One region of the Ramlibacter sp. AN1133 genome, then DNA from elsewhere that is predicted to be linked to it. Evidence: predicted binding sites of a transcription regulator. Region 1 holds the regulator's gene; the other holds the start of a gene.
The links. Region 1 encodes HrcA, which represses chaperone genes, less so after heat shock. Its sites were predicted from a motif close to TTAGCACTCNNNNNNNNNGAGTGCTAA; they were not measured.
Positions count from the first base shown of each region.

Region 2: a site for HrcA is predicted at 2,389-2,415, ahead of groES (co-chaperone GroES). Genes of this name have one in related genera too.

Region 1 is NZ_JBBKTQ010000022.1:19,285-28,839, forward strand. It holds gene WG923_RS23590 (3-hydroxybutyrate dehydrogenase) at 1-175, shown strand, start outside; gene WG923_RS23595 (CaiB/BaiF CoA transferase family protein) at 191-1,432, shown strand; gene WG923_RS23600 (Bug family tripartite tricarboxylate transporter substrate binding protein) at 1,452-2,426, shown strand; gene WG923_RS23605 (SDR family NAD(P)-dependent oxidoreductase) at 2,423-3,199, shown strand; gene WG923_RS23610 (SDR family NAD(P)-dependent oxidoreductase) at 3,228-3,995, opposite strand; gene WG923_RS23615 (CaiB/BaiF CoA transferase family protein) at 3,995-5,188, opposite strand; gene WG923_RS23620 (VanZ family protein) at 5,674-6,066, opposite strand; tRNA gene WG923_RS23625 (tRNA-Ile) at 6,358-6,434, opposite strand; gene hrcA (heat-inducible transcriptional repressor HrcA) at 6,579-7,601, opposite strand; gene WG923_RS23635 (NAD kinase) at 7,652-8,545, shown strand; gene recN (DNA repair protein RecN) at 8,565-9,555, shown strand, end outside.
Region 2 is NZ_JBBKTQ010000015.1:10,428-19,982, reverse strand. It holds gene groL (chaperonin GroEL) at 282-1,928, opposite strand; gene groES (co-chaperone GroES) at 1,979-2,296, opposite strand; gene WG923_RS19530 (methyl-accepting chemotaxis protein) at 2,604-4,259, shown strand; gene WG923_RS19525 (MarC family protein) at 4,213-4,845, opposite strand; gene WG923_RS19520 (MaoC family dehydratase) at 4,846-5,346, opposite strand; gene WG923_RS19515 (SDR family oxidoreductase) at 5,346-6,092, opposite strand; gene WG923_RS19510 (dienelactone hydrolase family protein) at 6,223-6,906, shown strand; gene WG923_RS19505 (amidohydrolase family protein) at 6,993-7,871, shown strand; gene WG923_RS19500 (glutathione S-transferase family protein) at 7,868-8,521, shown strand; gene WG923_RS19495 (DUF72 domain-containing protein) at 8,504-9,253, opposite strand; gene WG923_RS19490 (DUF1003 domain-containing protein) at 9,273-9,555, opposite strand, start outside.

The sequences.
Region 1 (9,555 bases):
CGAGCAGATCACGCGGGCGGAGGCGCAGCAGCGCATAGCCGCCGCCAGCATGCCTTCGGGGCGCGTCGTCGCGCCGGAGCAGGTCGGCGCCTTCGTGGCCTTCCTGTGCAGCGAAGCCGCGGGCGAGATCCGCGGCGCCGCGCTGCCGATGGACGGCGCATGGCTCGCACGATGAAGCCGGAGTGATCGGATGGAAAGCAGCCAGGCCACCGGGGCCCTCTCCCATGTGCGCGTGCTCGACCTGAGCCGCGTGTTCGCCGGCCCCTGGGCCGCGCAGATGCTGGCCGACCTCGGCGCCGAGGTGATCAAGGTGGAGCGCCCGCACGAAGGCGACGATTCGCGCCGGCTCGGTCCGCCCTTCCTGCGCGACGACGCGGGCGAATACACGCGCGACTCCGGCTTCTTCCTCAGCGCCAACCGCAACAAGAAATCGATCACGGTGGATATCTCCCGCCCCGAAGGCCAGGAGATCATCCGCACGCTCGCGCGCGGGTGCGACGTGCTGATCGAGAACTACAAGGTGGGCGACCTCGCGCGGCACGGGCTGGACTACGCCTCGCTGCGGGGGCTGAATCCGCGCCTGGTGTACTGCTCGATCACCGGCTTCGGCCAGACGGGGCCCTATCGCAAGAAGCCGGGCTACGACTCGATCTTCCAGGGCATGGGCGGGCTGATGGCGATCACGGGCCATCCCGACGACCAGCCGGGCGGCGGCCCGCAGAAGGTGGGCCTGATCGTCTCGGACCTGATGGCCGGAATGTATGCCTCGGTCGCCATTCTCGCGGCGCTGGAGCATCGCGATGCCGTGTCCGGCCAGGGGCAGCACATCGACCTGGCCCTGCTGGATTCGCAGGTGGCGGCGCTGTCGCATGCCGCCATGGGCTATCTCGTCGCGGGCGACCCGGTCCCGCGCAGCGGCACCGTGTCGCCGACGGCCGCGCCTTCGCAGATGTACCGCTGCCAGGACGGCTGCGTGATGCTGGTGGTGGGCAACAAGGCACAGTGGCAGAAGTTCGCCGCGGTGATGGGGCGGCCGGATCTCCCCGCCGATGCGCGCTTCGTGACCAACCAGGACCGCATCCGCCACCGCGCGGAGCTCAACGCGATCCTGGATCCGATCTTCCTGTCCCGCCCCAGGCAGCACTGGATCGACGCGCTGGCCGAAGCCGGCGTGCCCTGCGGCCCGGTCAACGAATTGCACGAGATGTTCGCGGATCCGCAGGTGCGCGAGCGCGGCATGGTGGTGCACCTGCCGCATCCGCAGCGCGAGGCCATGCCGATGCTGGCCAACCCGATCCGGCTGTCGCAGACGCCCGTGCAGTACCGCATGCGGCCGCCCGCGCTGGGCGAACACACCGACGAAGTGCTGGCCGACCTGCCGGGCTTCGACGCGGCCCGCCGGCAGGCGCTGCGCGACGCGGGCGTGATCTGAATTCAACCAGGGAGACCGCATGAGGAACTTCACCCGGGCAGGGGCCCTGCTCGCAGCACTCGCCCTGTGGGCTTGCGCGGTGCAGGCGCAGCAGGCCTACCCCGGCAAGGCGATCCGGCTGGTGGTGCCCTTCGTCACGGGCGGCGCGACCGATATCGCGGCGCGCACGATCGCGGTGGAAATGGGCCAGACGCTGGGCCAGCCGGTGCTGGTGGAGAACCGGCCGGGAACGGCGGGGGCGCTAGGCGCCGACGTGGTCGCGAAGGCGGCACCCGACGGCTACACCCTGTGCCTGTGCACCGTCGGCCCGCTGGTGACCGCGCCGCTCGTGAATCCGGCGGTCGCCTACAAGCCGCTGCAGGACCTGGCACCGGTGAGCCTCGTCGCCTTCGCCGAACTGGGCGTGTTCGCGCGCGGCGACCTGCCCGCGTCCTCGCTGCAGCAACTGGTGGAGGCTGCGCGCAAGGCTCCGGGCAAGTTCACCTTCGCCACCACCGGCGAGGACGGCCCCAACTACATGGCCTTCAAGCTGCTGGAACGGCGCGCCGGCATGCAATTGCTGCACGTGCCCTACAAGGGCGACGGCCAGGCCGTGGTGGCCCTGGGCGGCGGCGAGATCGACTTGTTCGTGGGCGGGCTGCTCTCCGCGCAGCCGCTGATGAAGGCCGGCCGCGTCAAGGCGATCGCGCTGACGGGCGCGACGCGTTCGGCCTCGGCGCCCGAGGTGCCCACGGTCGCCGAATCGGGCTTCCCGGGCTTCGAGCACAGCATCTGGATGGGCGTGGTCGTGCCGGCAGGCACGCCGGCCGCCGTCGTCGACCGGCTGCACAAGGCCATCGCGGCGGCGACGCGCCAGCCCAGGGTGCGCGAGACCTTCGCGCTGCAGGGCCTGGTGCCGGTGGGCGGCACGCCGCAGGAATTCGGCGACGCGATCCGGCGCGACACCGCCAAGTACCAGGAAGTGCTGCAACTCATGGCGGGAGCGAAGAAGTGACCGACAAAGACCAACGATCGACGAACTCGCTCGCCGGCCGCATCGCTCTGGTGACCGGAGCCGGCTCCGGCATCGGCCGCGCCAATGCGCTGGTGCTCGCCCAGCGCGGCGCTGGTGTGATCGTGAACGACTTCGATGCCAGGGCCGCCGAGGAGACGGTGGCGCAGGTGATCGCCGCGGGCGGACGCGCGCTGGCCTGCGTGGCCGACGTCAGCGATTCCGCAGCCGTCGCGGCGGCCATCGCGGCGGCGGCCAGCGAGCTGGGCGACATCGATATCCTCGTCAACAACGCCGGCATCGCCAGCCGCCAGGAGGCCTTCCTCGAGGTCGACGACGCACGCCTGGAACGCATGTTCGCGGTCCACGTGAAGGGCACCTGGTTCTGCACGCGCGCGGTGCTGCCCGGCATGCAGCGCAAGGGCCGGGGCAAGATCATCAACACCTCCTCGATCCTGGGCCTGAGCGGACGCCGCCGCAGCTCGCACTACGCGGGCGCGAAGGCCGCCCTGATCGGGCTGACCAAGGCCTGGGCCAGGGAGTTCGCCGAGTGGAACATCCAGGTGAACGCCGTGGCGCCGGGGCGCGTGCGCACGCCCATCCTGGGCGCCTACGCGGAAACCGAGGCCTACCAGCGCGACCTGAAGGCCAACGTGCCGGCGGGACGGCGCGCCGAGCCGGAGGAAATCGGGTACCTGGTCGCCTTCCTCGCGTCGGCCGAGGCCGACTACCTGACGGGCCAGGTGATCAGCCCGAACGGCGGCGAAGTGATCTGAAGGGCCGCACGGCGCGCGCCGCGCGGCATCAGCAGGCGGTGAGCCCGCCGTCGACGGAGAGCACCACGCCGTCGACATAGCTGGCCATGTCGGAGGCGAGGAACACCGCCGGCGCCGCGATCTCGTGCGGCTGGCCGAGGCGGCGCGCGGGAATGCGCGCGAGGAAGCCCTCGAGGCGTTGCGGATCGTTCCGCGTGGCCTCCGTCATCGGCGTCTCGATCACGCCGGGTGCGAGCGCGTTCACGCGGATGCCGTCGCGCGCGAAGTCGCCCGCCAGCGATTGCGTCAGCAGCTTGAGCGCGCCCTTCGATGCAGAGTAGGCCGCTGCACCACGCTGGCCGTGCAGCGCCGCGCCGGAGGCGACGTTGATGATGTTGCCGCGCGTGCGGCGCAAGGCGGGCAGCCAGGCCTGGATCGTGTTCAGGGCGCCGAAGTAGTTCACGTCCATCATGCGGCGGGCGTTCTGCGCGGCGTCGCCGGCGTCGACCGGCTGCCGGATGATGATGCCGGCGTTGTTCACCAGCACGTCGATGTCGCCGATCTCGGCGCCGATGCGATCCGACAGGGCTTGCACGGCCGCCGCATCCGTCACGTCCAGCGCGAAGGCCCGGCACTGCGTGCCGAAGGCGGACGCGAGCTCCAGCGTGCGCGCGCAGGCTTCGGCGCTGCGGTCGGTGGCCAGCACGCGGGCGCCGGCCGCGGCGAAGGCCACGCTGATCGCCTGGCCGATGCCGCTGGCCGCGCCGGTGACCAGCGCGAGCTTGCCCGTGAGCAGGGGCGCCGGCACGGGCGGCATCACAGCACCTGCTGGGCGCGCAGCCGTTCGACCTGCGCGGCGTCCAGGGACAGGCGCTCCGTGAGGATCGCCTCGGTGTCGGCGCCGAGCGCGGAGCTCGGCTTGTACGGCACCATGCCGTCTTCGCCCGCGAAGCGTAGCGGGCTCGTGTTCACCACGATGCGGCCGTACTCCGGGTGCTCGATCCATTGCAGCGAGCCGCGCGCGTGCAGGTGCGGGTCGTTCACGACCTCCGCCAGCGTGCGCACCGGTGCGCAGGGCACGCGGTTGCGGATCAGGAGCTCGAACAGCTCGGTCTTGCCGTAGGGGCGCGTGAGGTCTCCGATCGCCGCGTCCACGGCGTCCATGTGGGCGCAGCGGTCCTGCACCGTGCCGAAGCGCGGGTCTTCCGCCAGCTGCGGCGCGTCGAGCGCGTCGACGAGGTAGCGCCAGTGCTGGTCGTTGTTGGTGATGATGGCGATGTAGCCGTCGCGCGTGGGGTACACGTTGTAGGGGCACAGCGACAGGCCGGTGTGGCGGTTGCCGGTGCGCGGAACCTCCTGCCCGCCGGAGCCGTAGTACAGGCCGAGCCCCGAGGCCAGCGTGGGGTACACCGCCTCCATCATCGAGACTTCCACGCTGCGGCCGCGGCCCGTGCGCTCGCGCTCGAAGAGGGCGGCGGAGATGGCGCCGAACAGGTGGATGCCGGCGAGGAAGTCGGCCACCGCGGGACCGGCCTTCACGGGCGGCGCGTCCTGGTAGCCGGTGGTGTCGATCACGCCCGCCATGGCCTGCACGGTGAGGTCCATCGCGGGGAAGTCGCGGTAGGGGCCGGTCTTGCCGTAGCCGGAGCCGGAGGCATAGATCAGCCTGGGATTGGCCTTGCGCAGCACGTCCTCGCCCAGGTCCAGCCGGTCCATCACGCCGGGTGCGAAGTTCTCCACCAGCACGTCCGCCTTCTCCACCAGTTGCAGCAGCAGCGCGCGGCCCTCGGTGGTCTTGAGGTTCAGCGTCATCGTGCGCTTGTTCGCATTGAGCATGGCGAAGGGCATCGCCGCGCCGCTGGAGCCCGAACGCTTGCGCAGGTGTTCGCCGCCGGGCGGCTCGATCTTGATCACCTCGGCGCCGCCTTGCGCGAGCAGGAAGGTGGCGTACGGACCGTTATAGATCTGCGTCAGGTCCAGGACGGTGACGCCGGCGAAGGGGTAGGACATGCGGGGGGCTCCAGTTCCCTCGCATTCTACCTTCCAGTTCCATTTTTCTGCAATATCTGCAAAAAATGGAACTCATCGACTGCGCGACAGGCAGGCGGCGCGGGCTTGATCCCGCGCTTCCGGTCGCGGCCTCGCGGCCTCGCGGCCTCGCGGACATCTGTGCCATGGAATCAGAGGCCGTGACAACGCGGAACGCCGCTAAGAGCCCCGGAGAAAAAGCGGCCGCACGAGGCGGCCGTAAAGTGGAGTTGCCCGCCCGCAGGGAGCCAGCGGGCAGCGCGTATTCTTCGGGGACTGTGCGCTGTCGAGCGCGCACGCTCATCGCGTCGGCGCTTTCGCCAGTGCACCTCGGCACACTGGTGCCCCTGAAGGCAGGAGGGGCTGCCAAGTGCGACGATCCTGGCAGCCAGGGTTGCGTCCGGTGACGCGCAGCGCTTGCGGCAGGCGAATGCAGTGGCGCCCGCTTGCCCGGGCAAGCCCAGGGGTCAGGATTCGCTGTTCTCGCCGACCCAGTGAGTGGAGAGCTTGTAGTCGTCCGGAAGGCTGTCGGAGCCCCATGCACGGGTGAAGAGCCAGGCGATCCCGAAGCCGGCCACGCCACCGGCGACGTCCATGAGGACATGCAGGACCGCCGCTTCCCGGCCGGGGATCAGGATCTGCACGAGCTCCATCAGGGCACCCAGGGCGAGAACGGCGAGCGCCACGTGCCAGGCGCGCACGCCGCGCCAGGCCAGGTGCGTCAGGAACGCGAGCACTCCGAAGGCCAGCATGTGATCCAGTTCGAAAGCCGGCGCCACCGTGTCGAGGAAGTTCATCAGGCGTTTGAGCCAGGTGAATTCCCGCAGGAGGGCCTCGAGCACGCTGTACGGCAGAAGCATCGCGGTGACTACCGCTGCCAGGACCAGGAGGAAGACAGCTCGAAGCAGAGACTTACGACCTACATGCATGGCACCTATCATAGCCGCAGCTCGATCGCAATCCCCCGGTTGGTGTCAGGTGATCCAAGTCAAGGAATGACCGGTGTCGGACATTGGAGACGAGGGACATTCGTGCGTTGCGGGGATGTTCGCGTGGCCAGCACAGGCGATCCGGATCACTGGAGATCCGCAATGGTCGGATCGGCGCTGGTGCGTGTGGAGCACCCGGTGCAATGGCACCGCGCATCGCGCTGGTAGGCCGTGCTGGACTTGAACCAGCGACCAAGGGATTATGAGTCCCCTGCTCTGACCAACTGAGCTAACGGCCCGCCAGGGGGGATTGTAGGAGTGCGGGTGGGGTCGGGGCCCGGAGCGGCGCTTTCGCGCCGTGGATTCCCGCCAGCGCGGGAATGACCGGAATGGGGCGGGGATGACGGGGGAGAGGCGCGGGAATGACGACGCGCAATGGATCGTCAGGACCCCGATCCACCCCCCTTGTGGCTCAGCGCATTGCTCACCAGCTTCGACGTGATGTCCACGATCTGGATCATCCGGTCGTACGCCATGCGCGTCGGCCCGATCACGCCCAGCGTGCCCACCACGTGCCCGTCCACCTCGTACGGCGCACTCACCACCGACAGCTCCTCGAAGGGCACGATGTGGCTCTCGCCGCCGATGAAGATGCGCACGCCGTCGGCCTGGCTCGACACGTCCAGCAGGCGCATCAGCTGCGCCTTCTGCTCGAACAGCTCGAAAGCGTGGCGCAGGTGCGTCATGTCGCTGGCGAAGTCGGTCACGGCCAGCAGGTTGCGCTCGCCCGAGATCACGACCTCTTCCTGGTCCTGCTGCATCGCCTGCGAACTCTCCTCCACCGCGGTCTGCATCAGCGTGACGATCTCGCCGCGCAGCTGCTCCACCTCGCCCTTGAGGCGCTCGCGGACCTGCTCGATGCTCAGGCCCGCATAGTTGGCATTGAGGAAGTTGGCCGCCTCCTGCAGCTGCGGCTGGCTGTAGTCCACATTGGTGTGGACCACGCGGTTCTGCACGTCGCCCTCCGGCGACACGATGATCAGCAGGAAGCGCCGCTCCGACAGCCGCAGGAATTCGACGTGGCGGAACACCGAGCTGCGCCGCGGGGCCACCACCACGCCCACGAACTGCGACAGGTTCGACAGCATCTGCGCCGCATGCGCGATCACCTTCTGCGGCTGGTCGGGCGGCAGGGAGGGGGCCGCGAGCATGTCGTCGCGCCGGGCCGTCAGCATGGTGTCGACGAACAGGCGGTAGCCGCGCGCCGTGGGAATGCGCCCGGCGGAGGTGTGCGGGCTGGCGACCAGGCCCAGTTCCTCCAGGTCCGACATCACGTTGCGGATGGTGGCCGGCGACAACTCCAGCCCGGAGGCGCGCGAGAGCGTGCGCGAGCCCACCGGCTGGCCTTCGGCGATGTAGCGCTCGATCAGCGTTTTCAGCAGCAGCTTGGCGCGGTCGTCGAGCATGGTGGGACAGGGTAAGGCTTGCGCGGCAATTTTAGTGATGTAATTTGCCGATGAAATCCATCTTCCGGCAGGTTGCCCTGATCGGCAAGTACCACGCCGCCGTGGCGCCGGCACTGGCCGCGACGATGCGCACCGCGCTGGAGGAGATTGCGGAATTCTTGACATGCCAGGGCTGCCAGGTGGTGGTGGAACGCGACACCGCCGCCGTTTCGGAGATCAGCGGCTACCCCACCGCCGATGTTCCCGGCATCGGCTCGCAATGCGACCTGGGCGTGGTGGTGGGCGGCGACGGCACCATGCTGGGCATCGGCCGGCAGCTCGCCCGCCACGGCACGCCCCTGGTGGGCGTCAACCAGGGGCGCCTGGGCTTCATCACCGACATCCCCCTGGACCAGTACCGCACCGTGCTGCCGCCCATGCTGGCCGGCGAGTACGACGAGGACCACCGCACGCTCATGCACGCCATCGTGATGCGCGACGGCCACGCCGTCTTCGATGCCCTGGCGCTGAACGACGTGGTCGTGAACCGCGGCGCCACCTCCGGCATGGTCGAACTGCGCATCGAGGTGGACGGGCATTTCGTCTCGCGCCAGCGCGCCGATGGCCTGATCGTCGCCACGCCGACCGGGTCCACGGCCTATGCCCTGTCCGCCGGCGGGCCCCTGTTGCATCCATCCAACCCCGGCTGGGTGCTGGTGCCGATCGCGCCCCACACGCTGTCGAACCGGCCCATCGTGCTGCCCGATTCGGCCGAAATCGCGATCGAACTGGTCGCCGGGCGCGACGCCAGCGCAAACTTCGACATGCAGTCGCTGGCCTCGCTGTTGCACGGCGACCGCATCACCGTGCGCCGCTCCCAGCACCGGGTACGATTCCTGCACCCCAGGGGTTGGAGCTACTTCGACACGCTCCGCAAGAAAATGCACTGGAACGAAGGCGCCTGAGCGCCGACACTGCGGGACCATGAGCCTCAAACGCATCGCCCTGCGCGACTTCGTGATCGTCCGCGAGCTGGAACTCGACCTGGCGGACGGCTTTTCCGTGCTCACCGGCGAAACGGGCGCGGGCAAGTCGATCCTGGTCGATGCGCTGCAGCTCGCCCTGGGCGCCCGCGCCGAGGCCACCGTCGTGCGCGAGGGCGCACCCCGCGCGGAGATCACCGCCGAATTCGACCTGCCTGCCTCCCTGCTGCCGTGGCTGCAGGAAGCCGGTTTCGACTCGGCCGATGCCTTGCTGTTGCGCCGCACCGTCGACAACCAGGGCAAGAGCCGCGCCTGGATCAATGGCAGCGCGGCCACGGCCACCCAGTTGCGCGAGGTCGGCGACCACCTGGTCGACATCCACGGCCAGCACGCGTGGCAGAGCCTCACGCGGCCGGCCTCGGTGCGCAGCCTGCTCGATGGCTATGCGGGCGTGAACACCGAGAAGCTGCAGCAGCTGTGGACGGTCTGGCGCTCGGCGCAGAAGACGCTGGCCGACGCGCGCGCCGCGCAGGATTCGCTGCAGCGCGAACGCGAGCGCCTGGCCTGGCAGATCGGCGAGGTCGACAAGCTCGCGCCCGGCGCCGACGAGTGGGACGAGCTCAACGCCAGCCACACGCGCCTGTCGCACGCGCAGGCCTTGCTCGATGCCGCGCAGGGCGCGCAGGAACTGCTCGATGCCGACGAAGGCAGCGCCCGCCGGCCGCTCGCGCAGGCGGTCGATGCGCTGCGCGCGCAGGAACACCTCGAGCCGCAATTCCGCGAGATCGCCGAGGTGCTGGGCTCCAGCCTGGCGCAGCTCGAAGACGCGGCGCACTCGCTGCATGCGTACCTGCGCAAGACCGACCTCGATCCCGAGCGGCTGGCGGAACTCGACGAGCGCATGTCGCTGTGGGTTTCCCTCTCGCGGCGCTACAAGCGCACGCCGGCGGAGCTGCCGGCGCTGCTCGCGTCCTGGAAGGACGAACTCGCGA
Region 2 (9,555 bases), on a different contig from region 1:
GCTCAGCGACATCAAGGAGGAGGCGCGGGCGCGGCGCCAGCGCGGGCAACGGTTCTCATCCGCGCCGGGGGACAGTCGCTGAGACGGACAGCCACGGGCTGGTCCGGCCCGAGCGGCGCGACGTCCACCCAACACGGCTCCCAGGCGGTTGCCGGTCGCAGATCAACCCATCCCGACAACCTCGACTCGGTCTCCCCGCAATCCGGCGAAGAACCAAAAAAAAGCCGCGGCTTGCGCCGCGGCTTTTCCTTTTCGAGCTTCGAGCGAGGCTCGGGCGGACCTTACATGTCCATGCCGCCCATGCCACCCATGCCGCCCATGCCGCCGCCGCCCATGGCGGGGGCTTCGTCCTTCGGCGCTTCGGCGACCATCGCTTCGGTGGTCAGCATCAGCGACGCGACGGACGCGGCGTTCTGCAGCGCGGTGCGGGTCACCTTGGTCGGGTCCAGGATGCCCATCTCGATCATGTCGCCGTAGCTGTCGTTGGCAGCGTTGAAGCCGTAGTTGCCCTTGCCACCCAGCACGGCGTTGATCACCACGCTCGGCTCGCCGCCGGCGTTGGCGACGATCTCGCGCAGCGGGAATTCCACGGCCTTGAGCACCAGCTTGATGCCGGCGTCCTGGTCGGGGTTGTCACCGCGCAGCTCGCCGATGGCCTGGCGGGCACGCAGCAGCGCCACGCCGCCGCCGGCCACGATGCCTTCTTCCACGGCAGCGCGGGTGGCATGCAGCGCGTCTTCCACGCGGGCCTTCTTTTCCTTCATTTCCACTTCGGTCGCGGCACCGACCTTGATCACTGCAACGCCGCCGGCCAGCTTGGCCACGCGCTCCTGCAGCTTCTCGCGGTCGTAGTCGCTGGTGGCTTCCTCGATCTGCACGCGCACCTGCTTGACGCGCGCTTCGATGTCGGCAGCGGCACCGGCGCCGTCGATGATCGTGGTGTTTTCCTTGCCCACTTCGATGCGCTTGGCCTGGCCCAGGTCGGCCAGCGTCACCTTCTCGAGCGTCAGGCCGACTTCTTCCGAAATCACCTTGCCGCCGGTCAGGATGGCGATGTCTTCCAGCATGGCCTTGCGACGGTCGCCGAAGCCCGGGGCCTTGACGGCCACGACCTTCAGGATGCCGCGGATGGTGTTGACCACCAGGGTGGCCAGCGCTTCGCCTTCGACTTCCTCGGCGATGATCAGCAGCGGGCGCGAAGCCTTGGCCACCTGCTCGAGGACGGGCAGCAGGTCACGGATGCTGGAAACCTTCTTGTCGTACAGCAGCACGAACGGGTTGTCCAGGAGCGCGGACTGCTTCTCGGGGTTGTTGATGAAGTAGGGCGACAGGTAGCCGCGGTCGAACTGCATGCCTTCCACGACATCCAGCTCGTTCTGCAGGGACTTGCCGTCTTCGACGGTGATCACGCCTTCCTTGCCGACCTTGTCCATCGCGTCCGCGATGATCTGGCCGATGGATTCGTCGCTGTTGGCGGAGATGGAGCCGACCTGCGCGATTTCCTTGGAGGTGGTCGTCGGCTTGGAGGCCTTCTTCAGCTGCTCCGTCAGGGCCAGCACGGCCTTGTCGATGCCGCGCTTGAGGTCCATCGGGTTCATGCCGGCGGCCACGTACTTCATGCCTTCGCGCACGATGGCCTGGGCCAGCACGGTGGCGGTGGTGGTGCCGTCACCGGCGTTGTCGCTGGTCTTGGAAGCGACTTCCTTGACCATCTGCGCGCCCATGTTCTGGAGCTTGTCCTTCAGCTCGACTTCCTTGGCGACGGACACGCCGTCCTTGGTCACCGTGGGGGCGCCGAACGAGCGCTCGAGCACCACGTTGCGGCCCTTCGGGCCCAGGGTCACCTTGACCGCGTTGGCCAGGATGTTCACGCCTTCGACCATGCGGTGACGCGCGTCAGCGCCGAAAACAACGTCTTTAGCTGCCATGTTCTGTTACCTCAGTGAATTCAATACGGGGTGATGAAGGGGGGGGCGCCTCAGGCGACCTTCTTCAGGCCGGCGGGCTGGCCTTCGACGACGGCGAACAGGTCGTCTTCCTTCATGACCAGCAGTTCGTCGCCTTCGACCTTGACGGTCTGGCCGCTGTACTTGCCGAACAGGACGCGGTCGCCGACCTTGACGTTCAGTTCGATGGTTTCGCCCTTGTCGTTCTTGCGGCCGGGGCCGACGGCCAGGACTTCACCCTGGTCAGGCTTCTCGGCGGCGTTGTCCGGGATCACGATGCCAGAGGCCGTCTTGGTTTCTTGTTCCAGGCGCTTGACGATCACACGGTCGTGCAGAGGACGAAGTTTCATTGCATCTCCTTCAATGAGGGGTGGACATCAAAAAGCGCCAACTGAAAGTCAGCGCTCATTAACTGACGTGGAGGGTGGTTCCAGCTCCGCTGTTAGCACTCATCTCCAACGAGTGCTAATGATAAGGGAGTTCTTGTCGGTTTCAAGCGGGGCCGGACGTAGGGAGTGACCTACTTTCCGTTTGACGCGGCTCAAGCGCGAAATGGCCGCCCGGCCTCATCCTTTCGGGGGATCCTGTGAAACAAATATTTACGAACACCCCGGCCGCAAGCTGATCTTTGCTCGGCGCACCGGAAGAGAGAAGAAAATGGTTGTACCCCTCATGGCGCGGATCGCCCGCGCCGGCAGCATCCGGGCCCGCCTGGCCACCACCTTTGCAGCCTTCATCGTCCTGCTGGCGGCCATGGCCGGCGTCGGGGCGTGGCGGCTGGCGGACCTCCAGGGCGTCACCCACACCATGGCCACGGTGAACCTGCGCATGGAGCGCCTCGTGGGCGAGTGGCTCTCGCAGTCGCGCACCAACGCCGTGCGCGCGACCGTCCTCACCTACTCCAGCGACGCGAACCTGAAGCGCCTGCTGGCGGAGCCCGAGGCCGCCACCGACAAGCGCATCGCCGAGCTGCAGCGCGAGATCGAGCCGCTGCTGGACTCCGCCGAGGCCCGCGCGCTGTTCGGGCAGGTCGGCGCGCGCCGCGCCGCCTACCTGGCCATGCGCGCGGAAGTCGGCAAGCAGATGGAAGCGAAGGACGAGGAGGGCGCGCTCTACACGATGGACCAGAAGATGTTCCCGGCCCTCGATGCGTACGTCGGCGCGATCCAGTCGCTGGCCGGCCATTATTCGCAGCAGGTGAGCCGCGATGCGGCGGCCGCGGCGCGCAGCGCGGAATCCGGCCGGGAACTGCTGGTGGCCTTCTGCGCCGGCGGCATGCTGCTGGCGATCCTGGCGGCGGCGTTCATCACCCGGTCCATCACCCGCCCGCTGCGCGAGGCCGTCGCGACGGCGCAGCGCGTGGCCGAGGGCGATCTCACGGCCCACATCGACACCGACACGCGCCATGAAATGGGGCAGCTGCTGCGCGCGCTCGACACCATGGCCCGCAACCTGCGCACGCTGGTGAGCGGCGTCGCCGAAGGCGCCCGCATGGTGGCCGACAGCAGCGCGCAGATCGCGCAGGGCAATGCGGACCTGTCGCACCGCACCGAGGAGCAGGCCGGCACGCTGGAGGAAACGGCCAGTTCCATGGAGGAGATCACTTCGACCGTGGAGCAGAACGCGGAGCATGCCTTGCGCGCCAAGGACCTCGCCTCGCAGGCCGCGGGCGTCGCACGCGAAGGCGGCGACGCCATGCGGCAGGTGGTGCGCACCATGGACGGCATCGCCGCGGCCTCGCGCCAGATCAACGACATCACGGGGGTGATCGACGGCATCGCCTTCCAGACCAACCTGCTGGCCCTCAATGCGGCCGTGGAGGCCGCGCGGGCCGGCGAGCAGGGGCGCGGCTTCGCGGTCGTCGCCGGCGAGGTGCGCACGCTGGCGCAGCGCAGCGCCGAGGCGGCGCGGGAGATCAAGGCGCTGATCGCCAACGCCTCGGGCCAGGTCGATACCGGCACGCGCGAGGTGGATGCCGCCGGCCGCAGGATCGCCGCCATCGTCGATTCGGCGGACCAGGTGCACCGGCTGGTGGCGGACATCGCCCTGGCGACGCGGGAGCAGAGCAGCGGCATCGCGCAGGTCAACGCCGCGGTGACCGAGATGGACCACGTGGTGCAGCAGAACGCCGCCCTGGTGGAAGAGGCCGCCGCGGCGGCGGAGTCCATGAAGGAGCAGGCCGCCTTGCTGCTGCAGCGGGTGGCCCGCTTCCGGCTCGAGGAGGCCGTGGCCGCGGCGACGCCGGCGCAGGACGAGCCGGTGCCGGCTATCCGCGCAGGCTGGGGAACAGTTTCCCCAGCCCTTCGGCCATGACCTCCACGGCCAGCGCCGCCAGGATCAGCCCCATCAGCCGCGTCAGCACGTTGATGCCGGTCTTGCCCAGGATGCGGGCGATCGGCTCCGCCAGCGCGAAGCACACCGCGGTGACCAGCGCGATCACCACGCCGTAGCCCACCAGCACCGCCAGGTCGAAGGCATTGCGGGCGCGCTCGGCGTAGATCACCACCGTGGACATCGTCGCCGGGCCCGTGAGCAGCGGGATCGTCAGCGGCACCACGGCGATGCTGTTGCCCATGGCCGCCTTCTCGGCGCCGGCTTCCATGTCGTCGCTGGCCGGCCGGGCTTCGGCCGGCTTGGCGTTGAGCATGTTCAGCGCGCTGGTGAGCAGCAGCATGCCGCCGCCCACCTGGAAGCTCGCCAGCGAGATGCCGAAGAACTCCAGGATGCGGATGCCCAGCAGCGCACAGGCCGCGATCACCAGGAAGGCGGTGATCGCGGAAACCACCACCGTGTGCCGCCGCTGCAGCGGCGACAGCCCCTGCGTGTAGTAGATGAAGAACGGGATGATCGCCGGCGGATTCACGATCGCCAGCAGGGTGATGAGGGGCTTGAATTCCATTCAGGCGCCGGCCCGCTGGGCATCGATGCGCGCCAGTTCTTCTTCGGTGGCAGGCTTGCGCCGCCCGAAGAAGCCGTAGCCTTCCATCTCCATCACCTTGTCGCCCTGCTGGTTGAACATCTCCCAGCGCGCGCGCACCATGCCCGTGTCGGGGCGCTTGCGCAGCGCTCGCGATTCCACGATCGTGTGCCGCAGCGACAGCACGTCGCCCGGGTAGACGGGCTTGAGCCACTTGAGGCTCTCCAGTCCGGGCGAGCCCTTGCTGTCGGTGTGGCGCAGCAGGTTGTCCACGGTCAGGCGCATCGCCAGGCCGCAGGTCTGCCAGCCGCTCGCCACGAGCGCGCCGAACAGGGACGCGCGCCCCGCTTCCTCATCGAGGTGGAAGGGCTGCGGGTCGTATTTCGCGGCGAACTCCCGGATCTCCTCCTTCGTCACCGAAGTGGTGCCCAGCTCGCGCACCGTGCCGGGCTGCATGTCTTCCCACCAGATCGTGACGGCCATCAGCGCCCTCCCGAGACTTCGACCAGCGACATCGTCGTGTAGCTCGCTTCCGGCGAAAGCAGCCACACGATGGCCTGCGCCACTTCCTCGGCGCTGCCGCCGCGCTGCATGGGCACGAGGTGCTGCAGTTCCCGCACGCGGTTGGGCAGTCCGCCCGAGGCGTGGATCTCGGTCTCGATCAGGCCCGGCCGCACCGCGTTGACGCGGATGCCTTCGGCCGCCACTTCCTTGGCCAGGCCGATGGTGAAGCTGTCGATCGCGCCCTTGGCCGCCGCGTAGTCGACGTACTGGCCGGGTGCGCCCAGGCGTGCCGCGGCGCTGGAGACGTTCACGATCGCGCCGCCACGGCCGCCATGGCGCGTGCTCATGCGCTTGATCGCCTCGCGCGCGCACAGGAAGCTGCCGATCACGTTGATGTCGAACATGCGTTTCAGGCGCGCGAGGCTCATCTCGTCGACGCGGGCCGGCTGGTCCACCACGCCGGCGTTGTTCACGAGGGCGGTGAGCCGACCGAGCTGAGCGTCCACCTGCGCGAACAGCGCGAGCACCTGCTGCTCGTCGGCCACGTCGCCTTGCACGGCCAGCGCGGTGCCGCCCGCCGCCGTGATCGTGCGCACGACTTCCTGGGCGGCCGCCCCGTTGCGGGTGTAGTTCACCGCCACCTTCCAGCCCTTGCGCGCGGCCAGCACGGCCGTCGCGGCGCCGATGCCACGGCTGCCGCCGGTGACCAGCAGGACTTCATCCATTGTTCTTCTCCACTGCCGCGCAAGGGCGCGGGAAGCCGCCATTACATCAAAAGCCCGTTGTTGACGCGCCCGTGCGGCTGAGGGAAGCTCGCGCCTTCCGAAATCCAGCACCTTCCACAGGAGACACGCCATGGGCCAGTTCACCGAGATCAAGGCAGCCGACGGGCAATCCATCCCCGCCTACGTGGCGCAGCCGAAGGGCCAGGCCAAGGGCGGCGTCGTGGTGATCCAGGAGATCTTCGGTGTCAACGCGCACATCCGCAACGTCGCGGACGGCTACGCGGAGCAGGGCTACCTGGCGGTCGCGCCGGCAACCTTCCATCGCGTCAAGCCGAACGTGGACCTCGGCTACGAGCAGGACGACATGCAGCAGGGCATGGCGCTCAAGACCGCCACGGAAAGCCTGCCGTCCCCCGGCGTGATGCAGGACATCGAAGCGGCGATCCGGCATGCGTCGCAGGCCGGCAAGGTCGGCATCGTGGGCTATTGCTACGGGGGCCTGCTCACGTGGCGCTCGGCGTGCATGCTGTCCGGCCTGAGCGCGGCGGTGCCCTACTACGGCGGCGGCGTCACCACGCCGGACGAAGTGGCGCGCAAGCCGAAATGCCCGGTGCTGGCCCACTTCGGCGACCAGGACCACTGGATCCCGCTGGAGAGCGTCGAGGCGTTCCGCAAGGCGCATCCCGAAGTCGAGGTGCACGTCTACCACGCCAACCACGGCTTCAACTGCGACCACCGCGCTTCCTACAACGCGGAAGCCGCGAAGCTGGCGCGCGAACGCACGCTGGCGTTCTTCGCGAAGCACCTGGGGTGAGCCGCAAGACCGTCATCCCCGCGCAGGCGGGGCGCTTCGCAATCCCCGCGCAGGCGGGGCTCCCCGTCATCCCCGCGCAGGCGGGGATCCAGGTCTTCCTCGCCCTGGCCCTCGCCTTCGGGGCGGGCGCCGCGTCCGCCGCCGACTACACCGGCCCCATCTTCGACGCCCACCTGCACTACAACGAGGAAGCCTTCAACGGCAGCGAGGGCCCGCACCCGCTGCCCGACGTGCTGGCGCGCATGCAGCGCAACGGCGTGCGCGCCATCGTCGCCAACTCGCGGCCGAACGAGGGCACGCGCTCGCTGGCGCAGGCGCCGCAGACGCGCCAGGCCGGCGTGACGGTCGTGCCCTTCGTGCGCCTGTACCGCACGCGCGCCGACTACACCAGCTGGTTCCGCGACGAGTCGATCTACGAGATGGTGCAGGCGGAGCTGGCGCGCGGCACCGCCGCCGGCCCCTACCGGGGGCTGGGCGAATTCCACCTGTACGAATCGGCGAATGCGAACGGGCCGGTCGCGCGCAAGCTGATGGCGCTGGCGGAGGAGCAGGACCTCGCGGTGCTGGCCCACGTGGACGACGCGGCCATCGACCTGCTGATGGCGCACACGCCGTCGAAGGGCGCGAAGGCGCGCCTGATCTGGGCGCACACCGGCATCGGCGGCGCGCCCGTCGCGCGCGTCGACCAGCTGCTGGCGAGGTACCCGCGCCTGATGGGCGAGCTGTCCTACCGCCCCGGCCTCACCTGCGAAGGCGGCAGGCTCTGCCCCGAGTGGCGCGCGCTGCTGATGAAGTACCCGACGCGCTTCCTGCTCGGGTCGGACACCTGGATCAACCAGCGCTGGCTGTACTACGACGACACCATGAAGGGCTACCGCACCTGGCTGGGCGACCTGCCGGCGGACGTGCAGCGCCGCATCGCCTGGGACAATGGCGCCGCCCTGTTCGGGCTGAAGACACCATGACCCTGAAACTGCACTACTACCCCGCCACGGCGGCGATGATCCCGCACATCCTGCTGGAGGAACTGGGCGTGCCCTACGAGCGCGTGTTCGTCGACCGCGCCAACGACGAACACAAGCGCCCGGAGTACCTGAAGCTCAATCCCAACGGCACGCTGCCGGTGCTCACCGACGGCGACTTCGTGCTGTACGAAACCGCCGCGATCGTGCTGCACCTGTGCGACCGGCATCGCGAGGCGCGGCTCGCACCCGCGCCCGGCACCCTGGAGCGCTCGCACTTCCACCAGTGGCTGATGTGGCTCACGAACACGCTGCAGGCGACGCTGATGGTGTACTTCTACCCCGAGCGCTGGGTGAAGGAAGGCAACGTGGAAGGCGCGGCCGAAGTGAAGGCCAAGGCGCAGGAACGCGTGGGCCCGCTGCTGGACCAGCTCGATGCGCTGGTGGCGCGCCATGGCGGCCCGTGGCTGCTGGGCGCGCAGTACTGCGCGCTGGATCCGTACGCGTTCACGCTGTGCCGCTGGACGCGCAACTTCAGCGCCGGCAAGGCGCGCGAACGCAGCCACCTCGGGTCCTACCTGCAGCGCGTGAGCGAGCGGGCGGCGGTGCAGCGGGTGTTCGCCGCCGAAGGCCTGTCAGCCCCCTGGTTCTGAGGCCCCCGGGGACTGCGCCAGCAGCCGCAGCAGCGTGAGCGCGTCGCCGGCGGCGGCGCCCGAGGCGGTGTTGTCGAAGATGCACCACACCTGCGCGCCTTCGGCCTGCGCCAGCCGCATGCGCGCGGCCAGCGCCGCCAGCACGCGGGGCGCATACGCCGAGTAGTACATGCGTGGCGAGCCGTGCAGCCGCACGTAAACCTGTTGCGGCCATCCGCCCGGCCAGGCGCCCGGGGCGTGCCGCACCGGGTCCGCCAGCACGCGGGCGATGCGCAGCTCGCGCAGCAGCGCGTCGGCGTCCGCCTCGAACCAGCTCGCGTGCCGCGGCTCCATCGCGAGCGCTCCCGCGAAGCGTTCGCGCAGCAGCGCGAGGAAGGGCGCCGCGACGGACGCGTCGAAGGCGAAGCTGGGCGGCAGCTGCACCAGCAGGCACCCGAGCTTGTCGCCCAGGTGCCCGGCCTCGGCGAGGAAGGCGTCCAGCAACCCCCCGCAATCCACCAGCCGTCGCTCGTGCGTGATCGTCTTCGGCAGCTTGGCGCTGAAACGGAAGCCCGCCGGCACCGCCGCCGCCCAGCGCTCCCACACGAAGGGCTTGTGCGGCCGGTGGAACGAGGAGTTGATCTCCGCCACCGGAAAGCGCGTCGCATAGCGCGCCAGGTGGCTTTCGCCCGGGCCGAACTGCTCCTGCACGTCGCGCGGCAGGCTCCAGCCCGCGCAGCCGACCAGGATCATCGGGTGGACCCGACCCGGATCACCGGGTGGCCTTGCCCTTGTCGCGGTGCAGCGGCGGCTGCCCCGACTGCTCGCGGAAGGCGTCCTCGATCTGGCGCGCCAGCGTCTCGGGACGGGTGGCCTGTTCCAGCACTTCGACCTCGGGGTCGACCTCCTCGGTGAGCCCCATCTTGCGCGACATGCGATCGAGGATCTGCAGGATCTTGGTGTTCTCCTGCTCCGCCAGCAGGTTGATCTGCAGGTCCAGCTGGCTGCGCCGCTCGGTCACGCGCATCTCGTAGTTCTGGCTGATCAGGATGAAG